DNA from 3 places in the Sphingopyxis fribergensis genome. Region 2 is predicted to be linked to each of the others. Evidence: riboswitches for the same ligand, from Rfam matches in the RefSeq annotation. Region 2 holds a riboswitch; each other region holds the start of a gene.
The links. A riboswitch is a leader RNA that binds a small molecule or an ion and turns the genes downstream of it on or off. The one in region 2 is predicted to bind cobalamin.
Positions count from the first base shown of each region.

Region 1: another riboswitch for cobalamin. It lies ahead of SKP52_RS23170 (TonB-dependent receptor plug domain-containing protein); the one in region 2 lies ahead of SKP52_RS12630 (TonB-dependent receptor plug domain-containing protein).
Region 3: another riboswitch for cobalamin. It lies ahead of metE (5-methyltetrahydropteroyltriglutamate--homocysteine S-methyltransferase); the one in region 2 lies ahead of SKP52_RS12630 (TonB-dependent receptor plug domain-containing protein).

Region 1 covers NZ_CP009122.1:4,936,602-4,944,024, forward strand. The annotation lists gene SKP52_RS23165 (hypothetical protein) at 1-66, opposite strand, end outside; gene SKP52_RS23170 (TonB-dependent receptor plug domain-containing protein) at 66-2,024, opposite strand; cobalamin riboswitch at 2,174-2,357, opposite strand; gene SKP52_RS23175 (S41 family peptidase) at 2,410-3,858, opposite strand; gene SKP52_RS23180 (RlmE family RNA methyltransferase) at 3,891-4,601, opposite strand; gene SKP52_RS23185 (Ppx/GppA phosphatase family protein) at 4,598-5,701, opposite strand; gene SKP52_RS23190 (glycine zipper 2TM domain-containing protein) at 5,892-6,293, opposite strand; gene SKP52_RS23195 (esterase-like activity of phytase family protein) at 6,456-7,423, shown strand, end outside.
Region 2 covers NZ_CP009122.1:2,733,780-2,741,202, forward strand. The annotation lists partial or broken gene SKP52_RS12610 (long-chain fatty acid--CoA ligase) at 1-887, shown strand, start outside; gene SKP52_RS27005 (AMP-binding enzyme) at 1,008-1,388, shown strand; gene SKP52_RS12615 (acetyl-CoA acetyltransferase) at 1,390-2,619, shown strand; gene SKP52_RS12620 (acetyl-CoA C-acyltransferase) at 2,624-3,778, shown strand; cobalamin riboswitch at 3,830-4,049, shown strand; gene SKP52_RS12630 (TonB-dependent receptor plug domain-containing protein) at 4,227-6,071, shown strand; gene cobO (cob(I)yrinic acid a,c-diamide adenosyltransferase) at 6,071-6,679, shown strand; gene SKP52_RS12640 (ABC transporter substrate-binding protein) at 6,676-7,423, shown strand, end outside.
Region 3 covers NZ_CP009122.1:2,607,714-2,615,136, forward strand. The annotation lists gene SKP52_RS12040 (hypothetical protein) at 1-351, shown strand, start outside; gene SKP52_RS12045 (AraC family transcriptional regulator) at 523-1,434, opposite strand; gene SKP52_RS12050 (SDR family NAD(P)-dependent oxidoreductase) at 1,611-2,573, shown strand; gene SKP52_RS12055 (hypothetical protein) at 2,629-2,913, opposite strand; cobalamin riboswitch at 3,233-3,436, shown strand; gene metE (5-methyltetrahydropteroyltriglutamate--homocysteine S-methyltransferase) at 3,550-5,862, shown strand; gene SKP52_RS12065 (acyl-CoA thioesterase) at 5,849-6,259, shown strand; gene SKP52_RS24640 (RNA-binding protein) at 6,410-6,721, shown strand; gene SKP52_RS12075 (hypothetical protein) at 6,730-6,951, shown strand; gene SKP52_RS12080 (choice-of-anchor A family protein) at 6,902-7,423, opposite strand, start outside.

The DNA.
Region 1 (7,423 bases), 2.2 Mb from region 2:
CGTGCTTGCCGACCCGAGCAACGCAACCCACAGCGCCGACGCGCCCCGATCCGACAGCGCGGCCATCAGAAGCGCCCCCGGATGCCGGCATAGATGCTGCGGCCGAGCGAACCGTAACGGAACGCGGTCATATAGTGCTCGTCAAAGATATTCTCGGCGCGCGCGAACAGCTTCACCGTGTCGGACAGCGCAAATTCGGCGCGCAGGTCGACGAGTGTGTAATCGTCGAGCCGTTGGGCGTTGCTCGCATTATCATAGCTCTTGCCCGACCAGCGAAGCGCGGCGCCGAGTTCGAGCCCGAAATCGAAGCCATAGCTTGCCGAGGCATTCGCGATATTGCGCGGACGGCGCGGCAGCCAGTTGCCGAAATTGGCGCCCGGCGAGCGGTCTTCGGCGACGATCCAGCTATAATTGCCGTCCAGCCGCAGTCCGCCGAGGGTCATCGCGGCGACCGCCTCGACCCCATGCGCTTCGCTGCGCGCGACGTTCAGATAATAGCCGAAGCGTGGATTGGGCGGGTTGCTGCCGGGAACAAAGCACATCGGGTCGGTCGAGGGCGCCGAGCAGCCATTGTAGATGATCTGGTTGGTCGTCGTACGGTCGAACCAGGTTGCGCCGACGACGAGCTTGCGATCGAACAGATGCTGCTCGATACCCGCTTCCCAGCCATGCGCTTCCTCGGGGTCGAGCCCGATATTCCCATATTCGCTGAACAGCTGGTAAAGCCCCGGCGCCTTGAACCCCTCGCCATAGCTTGCGCGCAGCACGGTTCCCGTCGGCAGCCGCCACACGCCGCCCGCGGCGAACAAGGTCTGCCCGCCGTAGCGGTCATGATCGTCGTAGCGGACACCGCCATTCAGCGTCAGCCCGCTGATCGGCTCGACGCTGAGCTGGCCATAAACGCTGGTAATCTCGGCCTTGCCGCGCACGAAAGCCGGGAGCGGGGTTGCCAGCGATGCCGAGGGCGATCGGCTGCGGAAGTCCGAACGCTCATTCTCGACCCCGAAGATCGCGGTGATGCGATCGCTGACGTCGAAGCTGCCCTGATATTCCCAGCGCTTGTTCTTGCCGTCGGCCTCGAAACTGCGCGGACGCGCGCGGTCGGGGTTGAAATTGTCGCGATTGGTGTCGGTGTAGGCGTAAGCGATGCGGTTGCGGAAGCGTCCGCCGACGAGGTCGACATTCAGCCCCGCGTAACCGACGAACTCCTTATTCTGCCCATAATCATTGCTGTCGGTGTTGAAGCCGTCGAATTCGACCCGGCCGCTCGAATAAGTGCCGCGCACCTCGGCGCTGACATTGTCGGCGAGCGCGAGTTCGGCGCGGCCCGAAACATTGCTGTTGCGATAGCCGTCGCGCTCAGTCCCGCCGAACGCCTTGGCGTGCGATGAAATGCCGTCGGTGGTGAAACGCTGGCCGCCGATGCGCCAGTGCAAGGGACCAGTGCGGCCGCCGACTGCGGCGCGCGCACTGACCGTTTGGCGTGACCCGGCCTCGAGGTCGAAACTGCCTTCGAGCGCCTTTTCGGGCGAGGCGGTCACGACGTTGACGACGCCGCCGATTGCTTGGCTGCCCCAAAGGATCGACTGCGGCCCGCGCAGCACCTCGATGCGCGAAATATCGCCCGCGAGCAGATTGGTGAAGTTGAAGCCGCCGCCGGTCGACGACGGATCGTTGAGCTTCACTCCGTCGATCACGACGACGCTATGCTCCGATTCGGCGCCGCGGATGCGCAGCGAGGTCGACGTGCCATAACCGCCGTTGCGCGAGATGCTGATCCCCGGCGTGCGGAGCAGCAATTCGGTGACGCCGATATCCTGCGCGCGGTCGATTGCCGCCTTGTCGAGCACGGCGACCGATGACGGGATCTCGTCGAGGGTCAGCGGTGCGCGCGTCGCGGTGACGACGATGCTGTCGCCGTCGGCGGCAACGGCGTGCGCGGTGGACGCCTCGTCGGCGGACGCGGCAGAGGATGCCGCGACGGCGGCGAGGCAGATAGAACTTCGGAAAAATATTCTGAACATGAAAACAACCCATCGACAATGCCGCCCACGCGCGCGGAATCGATGCGGTAGTCCAGTGGGGACGCACGACATCGAGCCCGCGCGCGAACGCGGCCAAGCTTGTCGTCATGCGGGTTTACCCCCGTCCGCCCGGCACACCCTGTCCGGTCGAAAGACGACGGCGACGGGCAGGTCTCCTGGCTTGCGGGTCAGCGCCGGTCGGCCGCCTTCTCGGGACCGGAATCCCAATGGCAAGTGGCCGATGGCTCGCCGCGTACAGTTGCAGGGGCAGCCGGGGTTTTCCCGTTCCCTCTTAGTCCCCGTCGGCGGGGAACCTGTCGCTTGCCGCGGCCGATAGCCCTATTATCGGGGCGCGGTCAATTGTTGCGATGCAGCAGGTGCGCGATCAGAACAGCCCGGGCAGTTCGCGCTGTGCGGCGCTCGGCCGGTCGGGGACCAGCATTTCGGGTTTGGCTAACACTGGCGCGCTGCGGCGCTGCGCCGACGCGCCGGCGCTGGCATCGGCGATCCGCGTGGGGCAGGCCCGGCCGGCAAGGAAGTCGATTGCGGCGCTGACCGACGCTTCGCGCGCGTCGCCGAGCGGGAGCCTCAGATCATCGCCCGCGGCGCAGCTGTTCGCGATCTTCGGTGCTAGTCCGTCATAATAATCGCCCGCGCCGGTCGCATTGACCGTCGCGAAGGCGACTACGCGCATGCGGTCGTCGCACTCGGCCTTGTCGAGCGCGATCTGGCCGACCGGCTTGCCATAGGTGTTGCCGCCGACCAGCGTCATATTGGTGCCGAGGTACGGCAGCATCGAATTGATCACGAGTTCGCTCGCCGATGCGGTCGATCCGGTGCCGATGAACGCGATGCGCGTCGGCGCGATCGATTGCGCTACGGGCGCGAAGCGATGCTCATCATCTTCGGCGGATTTGGTTGGGCGAAAACGAGTCTGCGAGAAGATTTGCCCCGCGCGATTGGCGCCCATCAGGTCGCCCATCAGATTGGCAGTCGAAACGAGGCCGCCGCCATTATATCGGAAATCGACGATGATGTCGGTCACGCCTTGCGCGCCGAAATCGGCAAAGGCCGCCTTCAGCTGGTCGTCGGCCGACGCGATGAAGGTGCGCAGGTTGAGATAGCCATAGCTGCGCCCACCCTCGGATATGATCTTCGCGCCATAGCGGTCGGAAATCGGGTCCAGCGAATAGTCTGCCTTCGCCACCGTGACGTCGCGGGTGCCTGCGGCATCGGTGATGCGCAGCACGCGGCTGACCCCCGGGTCGTTCGGGCCCAGCGCATTGGTGATGCCGGCGGTTCCCTCGGCGTTCACGATGCTCGCGACCGTCCGGAGGTTGCTGCTGTTGGTGCCGATCGCGACGATCGCGGTGCCGCGGTCGATTCCCGCGGCAAAGGCCGGCGCGCCTTCATAGGCTTCGGCGATGAGTATGCGCTGGTCCACGGCGTCATAGGTCATCCGGACCCCGAAACCGGCACTCGATCCGTTGGAAAAGAAGGCATTTTCTTCGGCGATCGATGTGATGTAGGTGAAGAAACGATCCTTGTTCAACGCGCGCGCCGGGGCGACCAGCGCGTCGATATAGGATTGGACATTGCTATGGCTGGCCGGATTGACGCTCGCGACGTCCCCGGGGAACAGATACCATTCGTCGATCACCGTCTTGGCAAAGCTCTGGCGCGAGGCGAGCGCGCAATTGGGGGTCGGCGTGGGGCTGGGTGTCGGCGTGACCGTGACGGGGCCGCCGCTGCTCAAACTTCCTTCGCCGCCGCATGATGCCAGCATCAGCGCCGCGAGCGTTACGGCCGCGATCGACTGCTTCGACTTCCCCATCAAAACTCCCCCCGGTTCGACCCGATATTCGACTATTCCGCGTCCACCCCCGCGTCATTGCTCCGGCCCTTGAAACCTTGGGCGATGACATAAAGTTCGGGCGACCCTTTACGGCTCGCGGGCGGTTTTGCGTGCTTTACCGTTGAAAAATGACGTTTTAGTAAAGTCAGCAGCGTGTGATCGGCCCCACCCGCAAACACCTTGGCCACGAAAGCACCGCCGGGCAGCAAATTCTGCACCGCGAAATCGGCGGCTGTCTCCGCCAGCCCGATCGTGCGCAGATGATCGGTCTGCTGGTGGCCGACGGTGTTCGCCGCCATGTCCGAAATGACGAGATCGGGGGCGCTGCCCAGCGCCTCGATCAAGGCATCGGGCGCCGCATCGTCCATGAAATCCATCTCGAGGATTTCGACACCCTCGAGCGGTTCGCAGTGGAGCAGGTCGATCCCCGCGACGCGCGCGCGCGGGTTCGCCTTGCGCACGACCTGCGACCAACCGCCCGGCGTGATGCCCAGGTCGACGACCGCGCGCGCTTTCTTGATGAAGCCGAATTTCTCGTCGAGCTCGATCAGCTTGTACGCGGCGCGCGAGCGATATCCCTCGGCCTGCGCGCGGCGCACATAGGGGTCGTTGAGCTGCCGTTGCAGCCACCGTGTCGACGAGACGCTGCGCTTGCGCGCGGTCTTGACGCGTACGTGCAGGCCGCCGCGGCCGCTGCCGCCCTTTCCGCCGGCACCGCTCATTTGCGATACTCGCGGCGGGTCACGGGAATGTCGCGGCCCTGCATCGCCAGCGTGCGCAAAATGCCTTCGCGGATACCGCGGTCGGCCACGCCGACGCGCGCGGCAGGCCACAGGTCGATGATGCTTTCCAGGATCGCGCAGCCCGCGACGACCAGATCGGCGCGCTCGCGGCCGATACAGGCGATTTCGGCGCGGTCGGCGATGCTCGCATCGGCGAGGCGGCGGCTGATGTCGCGCATCGCGTCGGCAGGAACGACCAGCCCGTCGACGGCGCGGCGGTCGTATCGCGGCAGGTCGAGGAAGACGCTGGCGAGCGTCGTGACGGTGCCGCTGGTGCCGAGCAGCCGCAGTTTCTGCCCCGCGAATTGCTCGGCGCGGTCGGCGAAGGCGGCAAAGGCGGTGCGTGTCACCTCGCGCATATGCGCATAGGCGGCCTGGCGGCCGGCGAGGCTGTCTTCGGGAAGCGGGGCATGTTCGGTCAGCGACACGACGCCCCATGGCACGCTGATCCAGTCGTGGATCTGCACGTCATGGTCGGACACATCGACGTGCATGAGCTCGGTGGAGCCGCCGCCGATGTCGAAGATCAGCGCCGGGCCTTCACCGGGCTCCATCAGGTTGTGGCAGCCGAGGACGGCGAGTCGCGCCTCTTCGGCCGCCGAAATAATATCGAGGACGATGCCGGTTTCGCGGCGGACGCGGTCGGCCAGTTCTTCGCCATTGGTGGCGCGGCGGCACGCTTCGGTTGCGACCGCACGCGATAGCGAGACATGGCGGCGGCGCAGCTTGTCGGCGCAGATCGACAGCGCCGCGACGGTGCGGTCCATCGCCGCTTCGCTGATTTTCCCGCTGCCGTGCAGGCCCTCGCCCAGACGCACGATGCGCGAAAAGGCGTCGATGACGACGAGTTCGCCATTTTGCGGGCGCGCGATCAAAAGCCGGCAATTGTTGGTGCCAAGATCGATGGCTGCATAGCTGCGCGGCCGCGTGACCGGCATCGGGCGCGCATCGCCGCCTGCCTTGTTCCGTCCTTTTGCCGCCGGCCCTGTTCTTGAACCTGGCCGCGGCGGTCGCCCTGATGGCGCTGCCATTTGCCGCATGGCTAGTATAACCTGTTCTGCTCACGCGCCCGCAAAAACGCGGGCGTGCACTTGGCGCCGAACCTAGTCCTCCCCCGCCATGTTGGCAAGTCCTCCCCCCGCTGCGCGCTTCGGACAAAGAAAACCCCGCCCGGCGGAGGCCGGACGGGGCGAAGGAGGGAAGGAAATTATTGGGGGTCGGGACTGCCTCTTAACGGCAGCCGTCATTCCCCTTGTCGATCGCGCGGCCGGCGATCGCGCCGACAGCGCCGCCGAGGATCGTGCCGACCGTGCGGTCGCCGCGGCCGGCAATCTCATGACCGGCAAGGCCGCCTGCGATCGCACCGATCACGGTGCCGCCGGTGCCATTGTCGCACTGGCGATAATTGCGACGGTCACCCCGGTAATAATTGCGGTTGTTGCGATAATCGCGGCGGTTGCTCTGGCGATAATCGCGGCGGTCGTAACGGCGATCGTCGCGGTCGTAGCGAACATTATAGCTCGAATAGCCGTCGCGGTCGTAATAGCCGTTCTGCGCCGCAGCGGGAGCCGCCATGCCCAGCGTCGCTGCGGACATCAGGGCGGCGATCGAGAGGGTCATCATCTTTTTCATTGTCGTTCTCCTTCGTCGTCGTTTGGCCCGTCTGGGCTTTGTCGATGATCATGTTTTGCCCGACTCGCTTTGAGCGAAGCCTGAACATCATTGTTGGCCAATGTTCAGCTTTCTGCGGCGAACCGCTTTCCTTTCTCATGCCGGCGCCCTAACCCCACCGCGATGCGCCGCCTGCTGTTCGCCGCCCTGATCTTTGTCGCCGTCGGTCCGATGCCCGGCACCGTCCTGCGTTTTCCCGAAAGCGACCCGACGCAAAGCGCTGCAGCGCGCCCGCTCGTCTTTGCGCCCGCGAACAGCGGCACGATGCGTTTCGTTCGCGGTTGGCGGCTCGTCAGCCCGCACGGCCGGTTCGGCGGCTTTTCGGCCATTGCGCATATCGCGCCGGGAAAGTTCGAGCTGATCGGCGACAATGGCCATGCCACCTCGCTGGCGCTCGATTCGCGCGGCGCAATCGCCGCTTTCCGGATTCGCGCGCTGCCTACCCCCGACGGACATCCGCAGCGCAAGTCGATGGTCGATTCCGAAGCGATGGCGATCGACCCCGAGAGCGGCAAGCGCTGGATCGCGTTCGAGGGAATTAATCAGATATGGCGCCTCGACTCTCGCCTTTCCACGATCGAATCGCGCCGCGACCTGCCCGCCCGGCCGCAGTGGCCGTCGAAACAGGGGCCAGAGGCGATGGTGCGGCTTGCCGACGGGCGAACGGTCGTTTTTTCCGAAGGCGCCGACGCTGACCCGCGAGGCCGCGCGGCGCTGATCTATTCCGACGATCCGGCGGCGCCGGGGCCGGAGCCGATTCGCTTTTTCTATGATCCGGCGGGTCGGGGGCTGGTCAGCGACGCCGCGGCGCTCCCCGATGGGCGCATCCTGATCGTCCACCGGCGGCTCGGTTTCGACCCGATCTTCACGACGGTGATCGCGATCGTAGACCCGGCAGATATCAAGAAAGACGCCGTCGTGCGGTCGCGAACGATCGGCCGCGTTCCCGCACCGCTCGCCGAAAATTATGAGGGCGCGGCGATTTCGGTCGAGCAGGGGCGCACCTGGCTGTGGCTCGTGGCAGACGATAATTTCAACGTCTGGCAGCGCAGCCTGTTGCTGCAATTCGAGCTGGTGAACCTGCCGCCGAA
Region 2 (7,423 bases):
GCAAAGATCGGCGCGATCGTCAGCCCGGCGGCGGTGCAATATCGCAGCCATGAGTTGAGGGGCATGATCGGGGTGGTCGAGCCCAAGGCATTTGTGTGTGCAACGACGGTCAAAGGATGCGATCATATCGGCGTCGCGCAACCGCTGCTGGAAGGTATTGCGCTGATGACCTTCGGCCCCGATGCCCCCGCGAATGCGCTCGACCTGTCAACTGCCAAGGGCGACGCCGACGCCCTCGCGGCGCATATCGCCGCAAACCCCGTCGATGCCGACGACGTCTTCACCATCTGCTGGACCTCGGGCACCACCGGCGTGCCCAAGGGTGTGCCGCGCAGCCACAATCACTGGATCGCGGTCGCGGGTGCGGGATATGAGGCGATGAAGGTCGGCGCCGGCGACGTGCTGCTCAACCCCTTCCCGCTCATCAACATGGCGAGCATCGGCGGCATCACCATGTGCTGGCTGACGAGCGCGGGGACGATGGTGCTGCACCATCCCTTCGATCCCGGCGTGTATCTGAACAGATCGCGACCGAGCGACCGAGCCTGACGATCGCGCCGCCCGCGGTGCTCAACATGCTGCTGCAGAATGAGGCGTTGCTGGCGTCGGTCGACCTGTCCAGCCTGCGCGTCATTGCCTCGGGCTCGGCGCCGCTCGCGCCTGCGATGGTGCGGGGCTTCCAGGAAAAGCTCGGGATCATCATCGTCAATGTATTCGGGTCGAACGAGGGGATGAGCTTCATCACCGGTGAAGGCGACATGCCCGATCCCGACAAGCGCGCGAGCCTCTTCCCGCGCCGCGGTACCTATCAGCGCCCCTATGGCGAAGGCCGCGCGCCGAACATCGAAAGCCGGCTCGTCCCACCCGGCGGCGGCGAAGCGATCGAGGAAGATGGTGTTTCGGGCGAACTCCAGATCCGCGGGCCGACATTGTTCGAGGGCTATCACAACGCCCCGGATCGCACCGCCGAAGCCTTTACCGACGACGGCTGGTTTCGCACCGGCGACTTGTTCGAGATTGCCGAGGGCGGCGATTTCTACCGTTTCGTCGGGCGCTGCAAGGATCTGATCATCCGCGGCGGGGTCAATATATCGCCCGAGGAAATCGACCAGCTGCTCGGCGGCCATCCGCTGCTTGCAGAAGCCTGCGTCTTTTCGCTCCCCGACCCGACAATGGGCGAGCGGATCGGCCTCGCTTACGTCCCGCGCAGCGACAGCGATGTCGGCATCGGTGAGGTCGCGGATTATCTGCGCGGGCATGATCTTGCGGTTTTCAAGCTGCCCGAGCGATTGTTCCGCTTCGACGCGCTGCCGCGCAACGTCACCAACAAGGTGATGCGCAGCGAAGTGCGCGAACAGGCGCTCGCCACTCTCGAAAAGGAAGCCTGACATGGCGAACGATGTCTTCATCCTCGGCGGCGCGCAGAGCGATTTTGCTCGTAATATGGAGCGCGAGGGCGGCGGGCTGTTCGAGCTGTTCCGCGACGTCGCCGAAGCAGCGTTCGTCGCGACGGGGATCGAACCCAAGGAAGTCGAGACTGCGCACGTCGGCAATTTCGTCGGCGAGCTGTTCGCGGGGCAAGGCCAGCTCGGCGGCTTCTTCGGCCATGTCCATCCCGACCTCGCGGGCATTCCGGCGTCGCGTCACGAGGCGGCTTGCGCCTCGGGCAGCATCGCGATCCTCGCCGCCGCCGCTGAAATCGAGGCCAAACGCTATGGCCTCGCGCTCGTGCTCGGGATCGAGTTGATGCGCAACGTCCCCGGCCAGCGCGCCGCCGAATATCTGGGCGCCGCGGCGTGGGCGGGGCGCGAGGCGCAGGAGGCGCGCTACCTCTGGCCGTACATGTTCGCGCGCGTCGCCGAGGAATATGACGAACGCTTCGGGCTCGATCGCGCGCATTTGCGCGGGATTTCGGCGAACAATTTCGCCAATGCGAAGCGGAATCCCAATTCGCAAACGCGCGGCTGGGCGGTGACCGACGATCATCTGGGCGAGAATGACGAGGTCAATCCGCTGATCGAAGGCTCGCTTCGCAAGTCCGATTGCGGGCAGGTCACCGACGGCGCCGCCGCCATCTTCCTTGCTTCGCGGGAAGTGGCCGAGGCCTATGCCAAGCGGCGCGACATTTCGATCGACTCGATCCCGCGGATCAAAGGCTGGGGACATGCCACCGCCCCCCTGCTCTATTCTACCAAAGTTCAAGATAGCCGCGGCGGCGACTACGTGTTCCCAAGCGTGCGCAAGGCGATGATGGACGCGCTGCGCCGCGCCGAGATGCCCGACATCTACGCCTGCGACGGGGTCGAGGTGCATGATTGCTTCTCGATCACCGAATATATGGCGATCGACCATTTCGGCATCACTCCGCCCGGCGAAAGCTGGCGCGCGGTCGAGGATGGCACAATTGCCTTGGGCGGCAAGCTGCCGGTCAACCCTTCGGGCGGCCTGATCGGGCTCGGCCATCCGGTCGGCGCGACCGGGGTGCGGATGCTGCTCGACGGTTGGCGGCAGGTTACCGGCAACGCCGGCGACTATCAGGTCGAGGGCGCTCATAACTTCGCGACCTTCAACGTCGGGGGCAGCGCAACAACATCCGTCAGCTTCGTCGTCGGCGTTTGATCATTTGAACGTCTATCTTTACGACGCCGTCCGCACCCCGCGCGGCAAGGCGCGACCTGATGGCGGCCTCGCTGGGCTGAGCCCGCAGGAATTGGTACGACAGCAGGCCGCCGCGCTCGCGGCGCGCTGCGGCGATGTCGCGGCGACGCCCGATGCCCTGCTGCTTGGCTGCGTCACGCAGAGCGGCGCGCAGGGCGGACATATCGCGATGCTGGCAAAGCTGCATGCGGGCCTGCCCGACACGACGGCGGCGCACAGCATCAACAATTATTGCGCGTCGGGCCTGTCTGCGATCGGTCAGGCGGTCGCCAGGGTCGCGAGCGGCGAAGCGACGCACATTCTCGCGGGCGGGGTCGAGTCGATGAGTGGCGCGCCCTTTCTCGGCGATCGCGCGGATTTCTACACGAACGACGAACTGCCGCCGCGCGCGCGCTTCATCCCGCCCGTTCTCGCTGCCGATCGCCTTGCAAATGCCGAAGGCATCGGCCGCGCCGAACTCGACGCCGTCGCGCTCGCTTCGCAGCAAAAGGCAGGCGCAACCGAAAACGACGCCGCGCTCCAAAAATCGCGGATCGCAACCGGGCCGCTGGCGGGCGAAGAATGCATTCGCCCGCAAACCACGGCGGAATCGCTGGCCGCCGCGCCGCCCGCGTTCGGCGAATTGCAGCAGCAATATGCCGGCGCGCTCGAAGACGTGACGTTCGAGCCGCTCCACGGTATCGCGCATGCGCCGCCGATCTGCGACGGCGCAGGCCTTGCACTGGTCGGCGGTGAAGGGCTTGGCCCCTCCCCGCGCGCCCGCGTGATCGCCTTTGCCGAAAGCGGCGGCGATCCGGCAGCGTCGCTGACCGCGGGTTTTGCCGCAATGGACAAGGTGCTGGCGCGCGCTGGGCTGACGCTCGGCGACATGGACCGCATCGAATTCATGGAAGCCTTCGCCATCACCATCGCCAAATTCCATCGCGACCGAGACGCCGACCCGACGCGAGTCAATGTCAGCGGCGGACATCTAGCCAAGGGGCATCCGATGGGCGCGAGCGGCGCGATCCTGACGTCGACCTTGCTCGACGCGCTCGACGCGTGCGGCGGTCATTATGGCCTTATCGTGCTGACCGGCGCGATGGGGGTCGGCGCGGCGATGATCGTCGAGCGCCAATAGCCATTGCGAAAAAGCGCGGCTGCGCTATGGGCGGGCGCGTGCGGGGCTTGCCCTGCGCATGATCGCGCCGGTGCCCGAAAGGGCTTAAAATGGGAACGCGGTAACGGGGTTAGTCCTGAACCCCCGAAGCCGAGGCTGTCCCTGCAACTGTAAGCGGCGAGCGAGATGCACCGGTCCGACGTTTTCGGATCAGCCACTGGGGTCACCTGGGAAGGCGTGCATCGAGCCCTGACCCGCGAGCCAGGAGACCTGCCGGCGTGGGTCGCTCAATGCCAAGGCCCAGGGAAAGGCCGCGGCACGGAGGTTTCCGTCGAGCGACGACCAAGCGGCTGGAGCCGCTTCGGTGCCGGGGCCGCAGGCATTACGCCACTTGCGACGCCAGCGCCGGTCGATCGCGTCCGACGCATCGGCAGGCTCCGCCTTCGTTGCCGGCGTGCGGGGGCCTCCCATGTTGAAATTCACGACCCTATCCTTGATCGCACTGACGGCGGCGACGCCCGCTTTCGCGCAGACCGGCGACGATATCGTCGTCACCGCGTCGGGCATCGAACAGCCCCGCGACGAGGCGGGGCAAGCGATTACCATCATCGACGCCGATACGATCGAGACGCGACAGTCGGTCGACGTCGTCGACCTGCTCGCCACGACCCCGGGGGTGCGGTTCAGCCGGACGGGCAGCATGGGATCGGTGGCGAGCATATCTTTGCGCGGCGCGGAAACGACGCAGACGCTGGTGCTGATCGACGGCGTCAAGGTCAACGACCCGAGCGGCATCGGCGACGGATATGATTTCGGTCACCTGCTGACCGGCAATATCGACCGGATCGAAGTGCTGCGCGGGTCGAACTCGGTCGTGCACGGCAGCCAGGCGATCGGCGGCGTCGTCAGCCTGACGACCGCGACCCCGGCCGAGGGCTTTGCCGGCAATGCGTCAGCGGAATATGGATATAGCGATACGCTCGCCGCCAAGGCCGACGTGTCGGGCACCGCCGGACGCATCGCGGGCGGCATCGGCGGCGCCTATTTCCGCACCGACGGTATTTCGTCGGCCGCGACCGGCACCGAGAAGGACGGCTACAAGAATTTCGCCGGCAATGCGCGGTTGAAGGTCGCGTTCAGCGACGCGCTGAGCCTCGACCTGCGCGGATATTATATCAACGCCGACCTCGATTATGACAGCTTCTTCGGCGCGCCGGCGGACAGCGCCGACGTCGCGAAGCTCGACCAATATGTCGGCTATGCGGGGCTGAATCTCGGCCTCTTCGACGGCCGCTTTACCAGCCGCGCGGCGGTGACCTGGATGCGAAACGACCGCGACTATTATTTCGTGCGCGGCACTGCGCCCGACTATGGCTATTCGGGCACCAATTTGCGCTTCGAATATCAGGGCGTGGTGACGCCCGTCGAACAGGCCAAGCTGATCTTCGGTTACGAGCATGAACGCCCCGATTATGATTTCTTCGGCTTTGGATCAACCGACAGCCAGCGCGCGAACATCGACAGCGTCTATGCGCTGGGCATCGTCCAGCCGTTCGCCGGACTGTCGGTGACGGGCGGCGTCCGTCATGACGATCACAGCCAGTTCGGCGGCGCGACGACATTCGGCGCCAATGCCAATTATTCGCCGAATGAGGGCGCGACCAATGTGCGCGCAAGCTATGGCGAGGGATTCAAGGCGCCGTCGCTTTACCAACTGTACGACGCTTTCAGCGGCAATGCGACGCTGCGCCCCGAACGGTCGAAAAGCTACGACATCGGGATCGACCAGAGCCTGGCGGACGGGCGGGCGCTCGTCTCGCTCACGGCGTTCCTGCGCGACACCACCGACCAGATCAATTATGACAATGCGACCTTCACCTATGGCAATATCGACCGCACCCGCGCGAAGGGCGTCGAGGCGACGCTGGCGCTGAAGCCCGTCGACGCGCTAAACGTCACCGCATCATACAGCTATATCGATGCGCGCGACCGCTCCGGACGCCCGGTGTTCGACGGCAAGCGCCTGCCCCGCCGCGCCGAACATGCGGTCAGCCTGTCGGCCGATTATGACTGGTCGTTCGGCCTGTCGACCGGCGCGACGCTGACGATGGTCGGCGACAGCTTCGACGATGCGGCGAATGCGGTGCCGCTCGATGGCTATGCGCTGGCGGGCATCCGCGCCTCCGTCCCGGTCGGGCCGAATTTCGAGATTTACGGCCGCGTCGATAATTTGTTCGACGCCGATTATGCGACCGCCTTCAATTACGGCACCTATGGCCGCGCGGCCTATGGCGGCGTGCGGGCGCGTTTCTGATGAAGACGCGCACCGACGCCGAACATGCGGCGAAGATGAAGAAGATCCAGGCCGCGCAGAACAAGAAGGTCGCGGCGAAGACGGTCGAAAAGGGGCTGGTGATCGTCCACACCGGCCCCGGCAAGGGGAAGACATCTGCCGCACTCGGCATGGCCGTCCGCGCGATCGGTCACGACATGAAAGTCGGTGTCGTGCAGTTCGTGAAGGGCGCGATGGCGACCGGCGAGAAAGCGGTGTTCGACCGCTTTCCCGACCTGATCGAGTTCAAGCCGATGGGCGAAGGCTTCACCTGGGACACGCAGGACCGCACGCGCGATATCGCGGTGGCGCGTACCGCATGGGAAGAGGTGAAGCGGATGATCGCCGACCCGAGCTATGCGATGGTGATCGCCGATGAACTCAACATCGTGCTGCGCTACGACTATCTTCCGGTGGGTGAAGTGCTCGAAGCCATCGGGGGCAAGCCGCATATGACGCATGTCATCATTACCGGGCGCAACGCGCCGCAGGAACTGATCGACGCCGCCGACCTCGTCACCGAGATGGCGCAGGTGAAGCATCCGTTCCGCGAGCAGAATGTGAAGGCGCAGCGGGGGATCGAATTTTGAGGCCACGCCCCCTCATTGGCCTCGCGGCACTGATTGCGGGCGCGGGGACGCTGTGGGCGGCGTCGGCATCGTTGCCCCCAAAGCCGCCGACGGTTCCGCAGCGTATCGTTTCGATCAACCTGTGCGCCGACCAGCTCGTGCTCGCGCTCGCCGACCGGGGGCAGATCGTCGGGCTCACGAAAAACGCGACCGATATCGAAATGTCGGGCGAGGCGGCGAAGGCGCGCGGCATTCCGCTGCTCAGCAATTCTGCCGAGCAGATATTGGCGATCGAACCCGACCTGATCGTCGGCATGCCCGCGAGCCGCAGCGCGGCGCTTGGCGCGCTGCCCGAACAGACCTATCCGCTGCTCGACCTCGACACCGCGAACACGCTTGGCGAAATCTATACGTCGATCCGCCAGACCGCCGTTGCGGTTGGCCATCCCGACCGCGGCGATGCGCTGGTCGCACGGATGGAGAGCGATCTGGCCGACTTGCCCAAACCGGGCCGCGGCCGCGTCGCGGCCTATTACCAGCGGCGCGGCTATATGACCGGCACGGGCACGCTAATCGACGAACTCATGACGCGCGTCGGGCTGGTCAATCTTGCGGGCAAGCTCGGCAAGCCGCCGCTGTCGCAGCTGAGTCTCGAGGAGATGGTCGCCGCCCAGCCCGATTATCTAATCGTCGAGAGCGCGACCGACAAGGTCACTGACCAAGGCAGCGAAATGCTGCATCACCCGGCGCTGAAGGACATCCCGC
Region 3 (7,423 bases), 130 kb from region 2:
TTTTCCGCCGATTCCGACGCCGAACCCGAACGCGCTGACGAGGAGCCGACCCCCGAGGAACAGGCCGCGCAAATGACCATCTGGCACGACGAGGAAAGCGGCGAATGGCGCACCGACTTCCCGCCGCCGGACGATTATGTCGGGATCGAGGAAGGCGTGTTCGGCGACGAGCATTATGAACGCACCCTCGACGCCGAGGAAGAAGAAGCCTGGAACGCCGCGCATACCGAGGCCGTCGAACCGCTGCGCCGCGCCGGCGAAGCCGCCCGCCGCGCCTTCTTCGCCCTCCCCGACCCCGCGAACGATCCCGAGGCCGAAGGCGGCAAAGTGCGGAAATCGGCGAGCGGTTGAGCGATGGCAGGAGGAGAAACGGAAGCCGTAGCTTCTGTCGATATTTGGTTCAGGGTGAGCCGAAAATGGTGATTTTTCGTGACCCGGAGCGCAGCGTACTTCTGTACGTGAGCACCGGAAGCGCGGGAAATCGCCATTTGCAGGCCGCCATGGGCCGAATATCGATAGAAGCTAAACCGCCCCGACCCCCGCCTGCACCATCCCGCGCAACCTTTCGGCATCGCGCGAGGGCGGCATACCGAACGCGCGCGCATATTCGCGGCTGAACTGCGACGCGCTCTCGTAGCCAACGGAGTAAGCCGCGCGGCTCGCCTCGCTGCCGCTGGCCAGAAGCCGCCGCGCCGCGTGCAGGCGCAGCGTCTTCTGGAACTGCAGCGGGCTCATCGCGGTCGCGGCCTTGAAATGACGATGGAAGGACGCAACGCTCATCCCGGCAATCTCGGCCAGCGCCGACGTGCGCAGCATCTCCTGATAATGATCGTGCATCCACAGGATCGCCCGCCGCACCCGCGACAGGCGGCTGTCCTCCTGCGCAATCGCGCACAGCTGCCCGCCGAGCGGCCCCTGGAGCAGGCGATAGAGGATCTCGCGCTCGCGCATCGGGGCGAGCATCGCGATGTCGCCCGGCTGGTCGAGCAATGCGAGCAACCCAGCCCACGCCTCGAGCATCTCGGGCGTCACCGCGGAGACCGCAAAGCCCGTCATCTCGCCGCGCGACGCCGCGTTGCCGATCGATGCGGGGTCCATGCTCGCGATCAGGTCGGCAAGCACAGCGCGGTCGAGGCGCAGCGCCGCCGCGACATAGGGTTTTTCGGCGGTCGCCTCGACCACGCGGCCCACCGCGGGCAGGTCGAGCGAGGCGACGAAATAGCTCGACGCATCGTATCGCAGCACCGCGTCGCCGATCACGACCTGCTTCGTTCCTTGCAGGATCAGGCAGGTGACGGGCTCGTAAACCGTCGCGACCCCGCTCGTCGGCGCGCATTGCGTCGCGACGACCAGCCGCGGCACCGGCGACTCATAATAGGGGGAAACCGCGTGCCGCAGCACCTGAGCGCATATCGAGTCGAGCCTGTCCTGCATCGCCCCCACATCGGTCTTCGCGCGCCCGCGCGCAAGAAGCGCCCGCCCGCCCGCTTTCGTTTTGAGAGGAATGGGCAAGCAGATGCCATGATCGGGCAGCGAAGCGGCGGCCGCACCGCCTATCTTGCCGGGGTCAGGGCACTCCCCTCCGCCCTGCATCATCCAAGGAGTTTTCCATGACCCAGTTCAACGCCAAATCGACCACCGACGACGTCCTCACCGGGGTCGACCTGTCGGGGCAGCGCTTCCTCGTCACCGGCGTCTCGGCCGGGCTCGGCGTCGAAACCGCCCGCGCCCTCGCCGCGCATGGCGCCGATGTCGTCGGCGCGGCGCGCGACCTGACCAAAGCCGAAGGCGCAACCGGCGCCGTCCGCGACGCGGCAAAGGCCGGCGGCGGCAGCTTCGAACTGATCCAGCTCGACCTCGCCTCGCTCGCCAGCGTTCGCGCCGCCGCCGATGCGCTCAATGCCGATGGCCGCCAATTCGACGTCGTCATCGCCAACGCCGGCGTGATGGCCGCCCCCTTCGGCAAGACCGAAGACGGCTTCGAGACGCAATTCGGCACCAATCACCTGGGCCACTTCACCTTCGTCAATCGCATCGCTTCGCTGATCAAGGACGGCGGCCGCTTCGTCAGCCTCGCCTCGTCGGGGCACCGCTTTTCCGACGTGAACCTCGAAGATCCGAACTTCGACAATGGCGATTATGAGCCCTGGGCCGCCTATGGCCGTTCGAAGACCGCGAACATCCTCTTCGCGGTCGAGTTCGACCGCCGCCACAAGGCCCGCGGCGTGCGCGCCACCGCGCTCCACCCAGGCGGCATCCACACCGAGCTCGCCCGCCACCTCGACGACGGCGCGATCGAGGCGCTGCTCGAACAGATCAACGCGACCGCGAGGGAAGCGGGCGGCGAGGAATTCGAGTTCAAGTCGATCCCGCAGGGCGCGGCCACCTCGGTCTGGGCCGCGGCGGTCGCCGATCCGGCCGAGGTCGGCGGGCGCTATCTCGAGGATTGCCACGTCGCCGAACTGGCCGACGACGATGGCCTGCGCGCCGGGGTCCGCGCCTATGCGATCGACCCCGACAACGCCAAGGCGCTGTGGGCAAAGAGCGAGGAGATGGTCGGCGAGCGTTTCTGACGCCTCGACAATGACAAGCGAGCGGGCGGCCATGCGCCGTCCGCTCTGCGTCGTTCTAGTCGACGACCCAATAGTCGGCGGCTCCGCCGGGTTCGAACCCGCGGCGGCAAATCACATTTCCATCGTGCGTCAGTTCCGCCCACGCCCCGATCGGCTCACGCTCCATCATCACCAGCGCCGCCGAGACATCTTCCGCCTCGAACGCGACCCGCTTTTCCATCCCGAACCAGGCATCCTGGTATCGCAGGACAAAGGTGGTCAAAGCCGGGGTTTCCGGGCGCGGCAGACAGTCACATTCGCCGTCGCTGGAGCCGCTGGGATAGTCTTGGGGGAGCTTCATGGGGAGACCTTCGGTGGGGGAAACGAAGGGGGCAGTCCCGACGGCCTGTTCGGCCGTGACCGCCGCCAGGGCGAAAGGATTTTGGTCGGCGATGCATCTCCTGCGCCCCGCGGGCGTGCGAACGGCACCGCGAAAAGCGACGCAAGGCGTCCGAAAACTATGCCATATCATTGCCATACGCCCCGGCATCGGCCCCTTTCCGTTCGACGGGCCGCCCGTTCGAATCGACAAACGACTTGACGATTGCATCGCGAGCAGCAGCCTCCGATCAGATATAAAGAATTCTTTATATCTGTATTGACACGCATCGCCGCTGCGCTATGTTCCAGGCTGTCGAGGTTCTCCGCGCCCGTTGCACGGCATGGAGCTAAGACGGGAAGCCGGTTCAAAGCCGGCGCTGCCCCCGCAACTGTAAGCGGTGAGCGATGGTCGCTACGTGTCACTGGTCCGGCAAGGGATCGGGAAGGCCAGACCACCGCGTCGATCCGTGAGCCAGGAGACCTGCCTCGTCAGATACGTCCTCCGGCGGGGTGTCCGGTCAGGCCGCATGCATGGCTGCGCCCGACCTTGCTTCGTGGGCGTCGACGCGTGCCTGCTCGTCTGCCCGGCGCCTTGCCCCTTGCAAGGTGTTTAAAAATGACTGTCAGCGTCGCCACCCTCGGCTTCCCCCGCATTGGCCTTCGCCGCGAACTCAAATTCGCACTCGAAAGCTATTGGGCGGGCAAATCGACCCTCTCCGAATTGCAAATCTCGGCCGCGGGCCTCCGCGCCCTGAACTGGACACGGCAGAAAGCGCTCGGCGCCGACATCCTGCCCTCGAACGACTTCTCGCTCTACGACCATGTTCTCGACACCAGCGCAATGATCGGCGCGGTCCCCGCCCGCTTTGACTGGGACAGCGACACCGTCGATAGCGACCTTTATTTCGCCATGGCCCGCGGCGCCCAGGGCCCCTCAGCGTGCGGCCACAGCCACGACACTACCGCACAGGAAATGACAAAATGGTTCGACACCAACTATCATTTCATGGTCCCCGAACTCACCGCGGGCCAGACGTTCAGAATCGCGTCGACCAAGATTTTCGACGAATTTGAAGAAGCGAAGGCGCTCGGTTACACCACCCGTCCCGTCCTCCTCGGCCCCGTCTCCTATCTGATGCTCGCCAAGGGCAAGGCGGTCGAACCGCTCGCGCTGCTACCGCAGCTCCTCGATACCTACGCCGAAATCCTCGCCCGCCTCGCTAAGGCCGGCGCCGAATGGGTCCAGATCGACGAGCCCTGCCTCGTGCTTGATCTCACCACCGAACAGCGCACCGCATTCGAACGCGCCTACGCCCGCCTCGCCACCCGCGGGCCCAAGCTCATGCTCACCACTTATTTCGGCGGCCTGGGCGACAATCTCGACCTCGTCGCCGATCTGCCCGTCCACGGCCTCCACCTCGACCTCGTCCGCGCGCCCGAGCAGCTCGAACCGGCCGTGGCAAAGCTCCAACCGCACGTCCTGCTCTCGCTCGGCGTCATCGACGGCCGCAACATCTGGCGCTCCAACCTCCCCGACCTCTATTGGCGCCTCAAGGAACTCGCCGGCAAACGCGACCTCATCCTCGCGCCGTCCTGCTCCTTGCTCCACACGCCCGTCGACCTCGCGCTCGAAACCGGCCTCGACCCCGAAATCGCCCAGTGGCTGAGCTTCGCGGTGCAAAAAATCGAGGAACTTGCCGCGCTCGCCAAGGCGCTGAACGAAGGCGAGGACGCCAGTTTCGCTGCCTTCTCCGCCTCGCGCATCGCCGCAGTCGCGCGCCAGACCTCGGCGAAAATCCATAACGCCGAAGTCGCTTCTCGCCTTGCCGCGCTCGACGAACGCGCCACCCACCGCACCTCGTCCTTCGCCGCGCGCCGCGAAGTCCAGCAAGCCCGCCTCGCCCTCCCCGCTTACCCCACCACCACAATCGGCAGCTTCCCGCAGACCCCGGAGGTTCGCAAGGCCCGCTCCGCGCACATCAAGGGCGAGATCGACGACGCCGCCTACGAACAATATCTCCGTGTCGAAACGCGCGCCGCGGTCAAATGGCAGGAGGAGATCGGCCTCGACGTCCTCGTCCACGGCGAGTTCGAGAGGAACGATATGGTGCAATATTTCGGTGAGCAACTCGCCGGCTTCGCCTTCACCCGCGCCGGATGGGTACAGAGCTATGGCTCGCGCTGCGTCCGCCCGCCAATCCTCTACGGCGACGTCTCGCGCCCCTATCCCATGACCGTCGATTGGTGGCGCTATGCGCAGGAACAGACCGACAAGCCGATGAAGGGCATGCTCACCGGCCCCGTCACCATCCTCAACTGGTCGTTCGTCCGCGACGATCAGCCGCGCGAGACGAGCTGCCGCCAGATCGCCCTCGCGATCCGTGACGAGGTGCAGGACTTGGAGGCTGCCGGCGCCGCGATCATCCAGATCGACGAGGCCGCGCTCCGCGAAGGCCTCCCCCTTCGCCGCTCAGAGTGGCAGCACTACCTCGATTGGGCGGTCGAAAGTTTCCGCATCACGTCATCGGGCGTCCGCGACGACACGCAGATTCACACCCATATGTGCTATTCGGAGTTCAACGACATCATCCGCGCAATCGGTGCGATGGACGCCGACGTCATCTCGATCGAGACGGCCCGCTCGCAAATGGAACTGCTCGACGCCTTCGCCAGCTATGCCTATCCCAACGAGATCGGCCCCGGCGTTTACGACATCCACAGCCCGCGCATCCCGGCCGTGCGCGAGATGACCGATCTCCTCACCCTCGCGGGCAAGCATGTCCCGCCACAGCAAATCTGGGTGAACCCCGACTGCGGGCTCAAAACGCGCAAATGGGATGATGTGCGTCCGGCGCTCGTCGCGATGGTGGCCGCAGCTCAGGCGATGCGCACGAAAGTACGGATCAAGGAGGCTTATGATGCCAATTGACCAAGCGACCATGCCCGACGGCCAGCCCGCCGTCCGCGTCACTGCAATGCCCGCCAACGCCAATGTCTATGGCGACATCTTCGGCGGCTGGCTGATGGCGCAGATGGACCTCGCGGCCTCATCCGTGGCCTCGCGCCACGCACGCGGGCGCGCGGTAACGATCTCGGTGGAAGGCATGTCCTTCCACCGCCCCGTCTTCGTCGGCGACGAGGTATCGGTGTTCGGGCGGCTGGTAAAAGTCGGCCGTACCTCGATGCACGTCGAGGTCGAAGCCTGGGCGCGCGATCGCCATGCCGACGAGGACAACAAGGTCACGCAAGCGGTCTTCATCTTCGTAGCGGTCGGCCCCGACCGCCGCCCGCGCGCCGTCCGCCCGCTCGCTGAAAGCATTATCTAACCAAAAACGCATCGCCGGGGACCATTCCCGGCGGTGCCTTACAATGTCCCGACGGCGTCCCCATATACCGCTCACCACGGCACACGTTTTTCGTAGGCCGCCGCGGCTGAGAGACATGCGCGCTCCCGCTTACAAGGAGGATCCGCGCCCATGAGCCCCACGACCAGCCCCAGCGACCCGATTGTCCCCGACGAGACCCCGTCCCCTACCAAGACGCGGTCGAACAGCTTCTTTCGCCAGAAACGCACGCCGCTGCCCCGCGACGATGCGCGCCGACAGGGCGACATCAGCCAGCTCGCCTTCCTGACCATGGGTGGGCGCGATCCCGCAATCGCCTTCCTCAACACTGAAAACGCCGAACTCGGCGGCCGCCCGCTTGCCGTCGCGACCGCCAGCGACACCGGCTATGAACAGGTCGCCACGGCGATCCGTGCGTGGACCCGCGATCCGGGCTTCGAATGAGCCGCGCGATGAACCTCGCGCTTCCCGAAGCCGAGGTGAAGCAAATCTGCCTGTCGCAAGGCGTCAGCATCAGCGCTATCGAGCCGCTGCACTCGGGCGGCACCCGTCTCATCTGCACCACCCCCGCCGGCGCCGAGGAAATGCGCCTGCGCCTGCGCAGTCACATCATCGACGGCGCGGTCACTCGTCATCGCTTCTATCGTCCGCCGGGCGCACAGGGGGGCTATTAGCCCGACGCCGCCGCCACAATATCAGCCCCGCCACGCCCAACCCGAACAGTCCGACCATTCCCGGTTCGGGCACGGGTACCGCGCCGCCGCCGGTCGAACTGTCGCCGCCGCTCGACCCACCGCCGGACGGCGACGTCGAATATCCGCCCGTGAACGTCCCGATACGCATTGCGCCATTCTGCTTGAGGTTGCCGAACACCGCTGACCCCTGGATATAGTTGCGCGTCTCGGCATCGGCGAGCGGCGCAAGCACCGATCCGCCCCACGCTGTGGTCAGCGTCAGATCCTCGGCCTCGGGGAAATTCCAGATCACCCTTTCGCCGAGGTTGTTGGTGCCGCCGAGGAAATTGTCGTTGAGGTTGATCGACCGGCCGCTGACATTGACGATCGCGGTGTCGGCGCCATTGAGGTTGAACTGTATCTCGCCAATCTTGTCGAGGTCGGCCGCGCTGATGTTGAACACCGCCAGCCC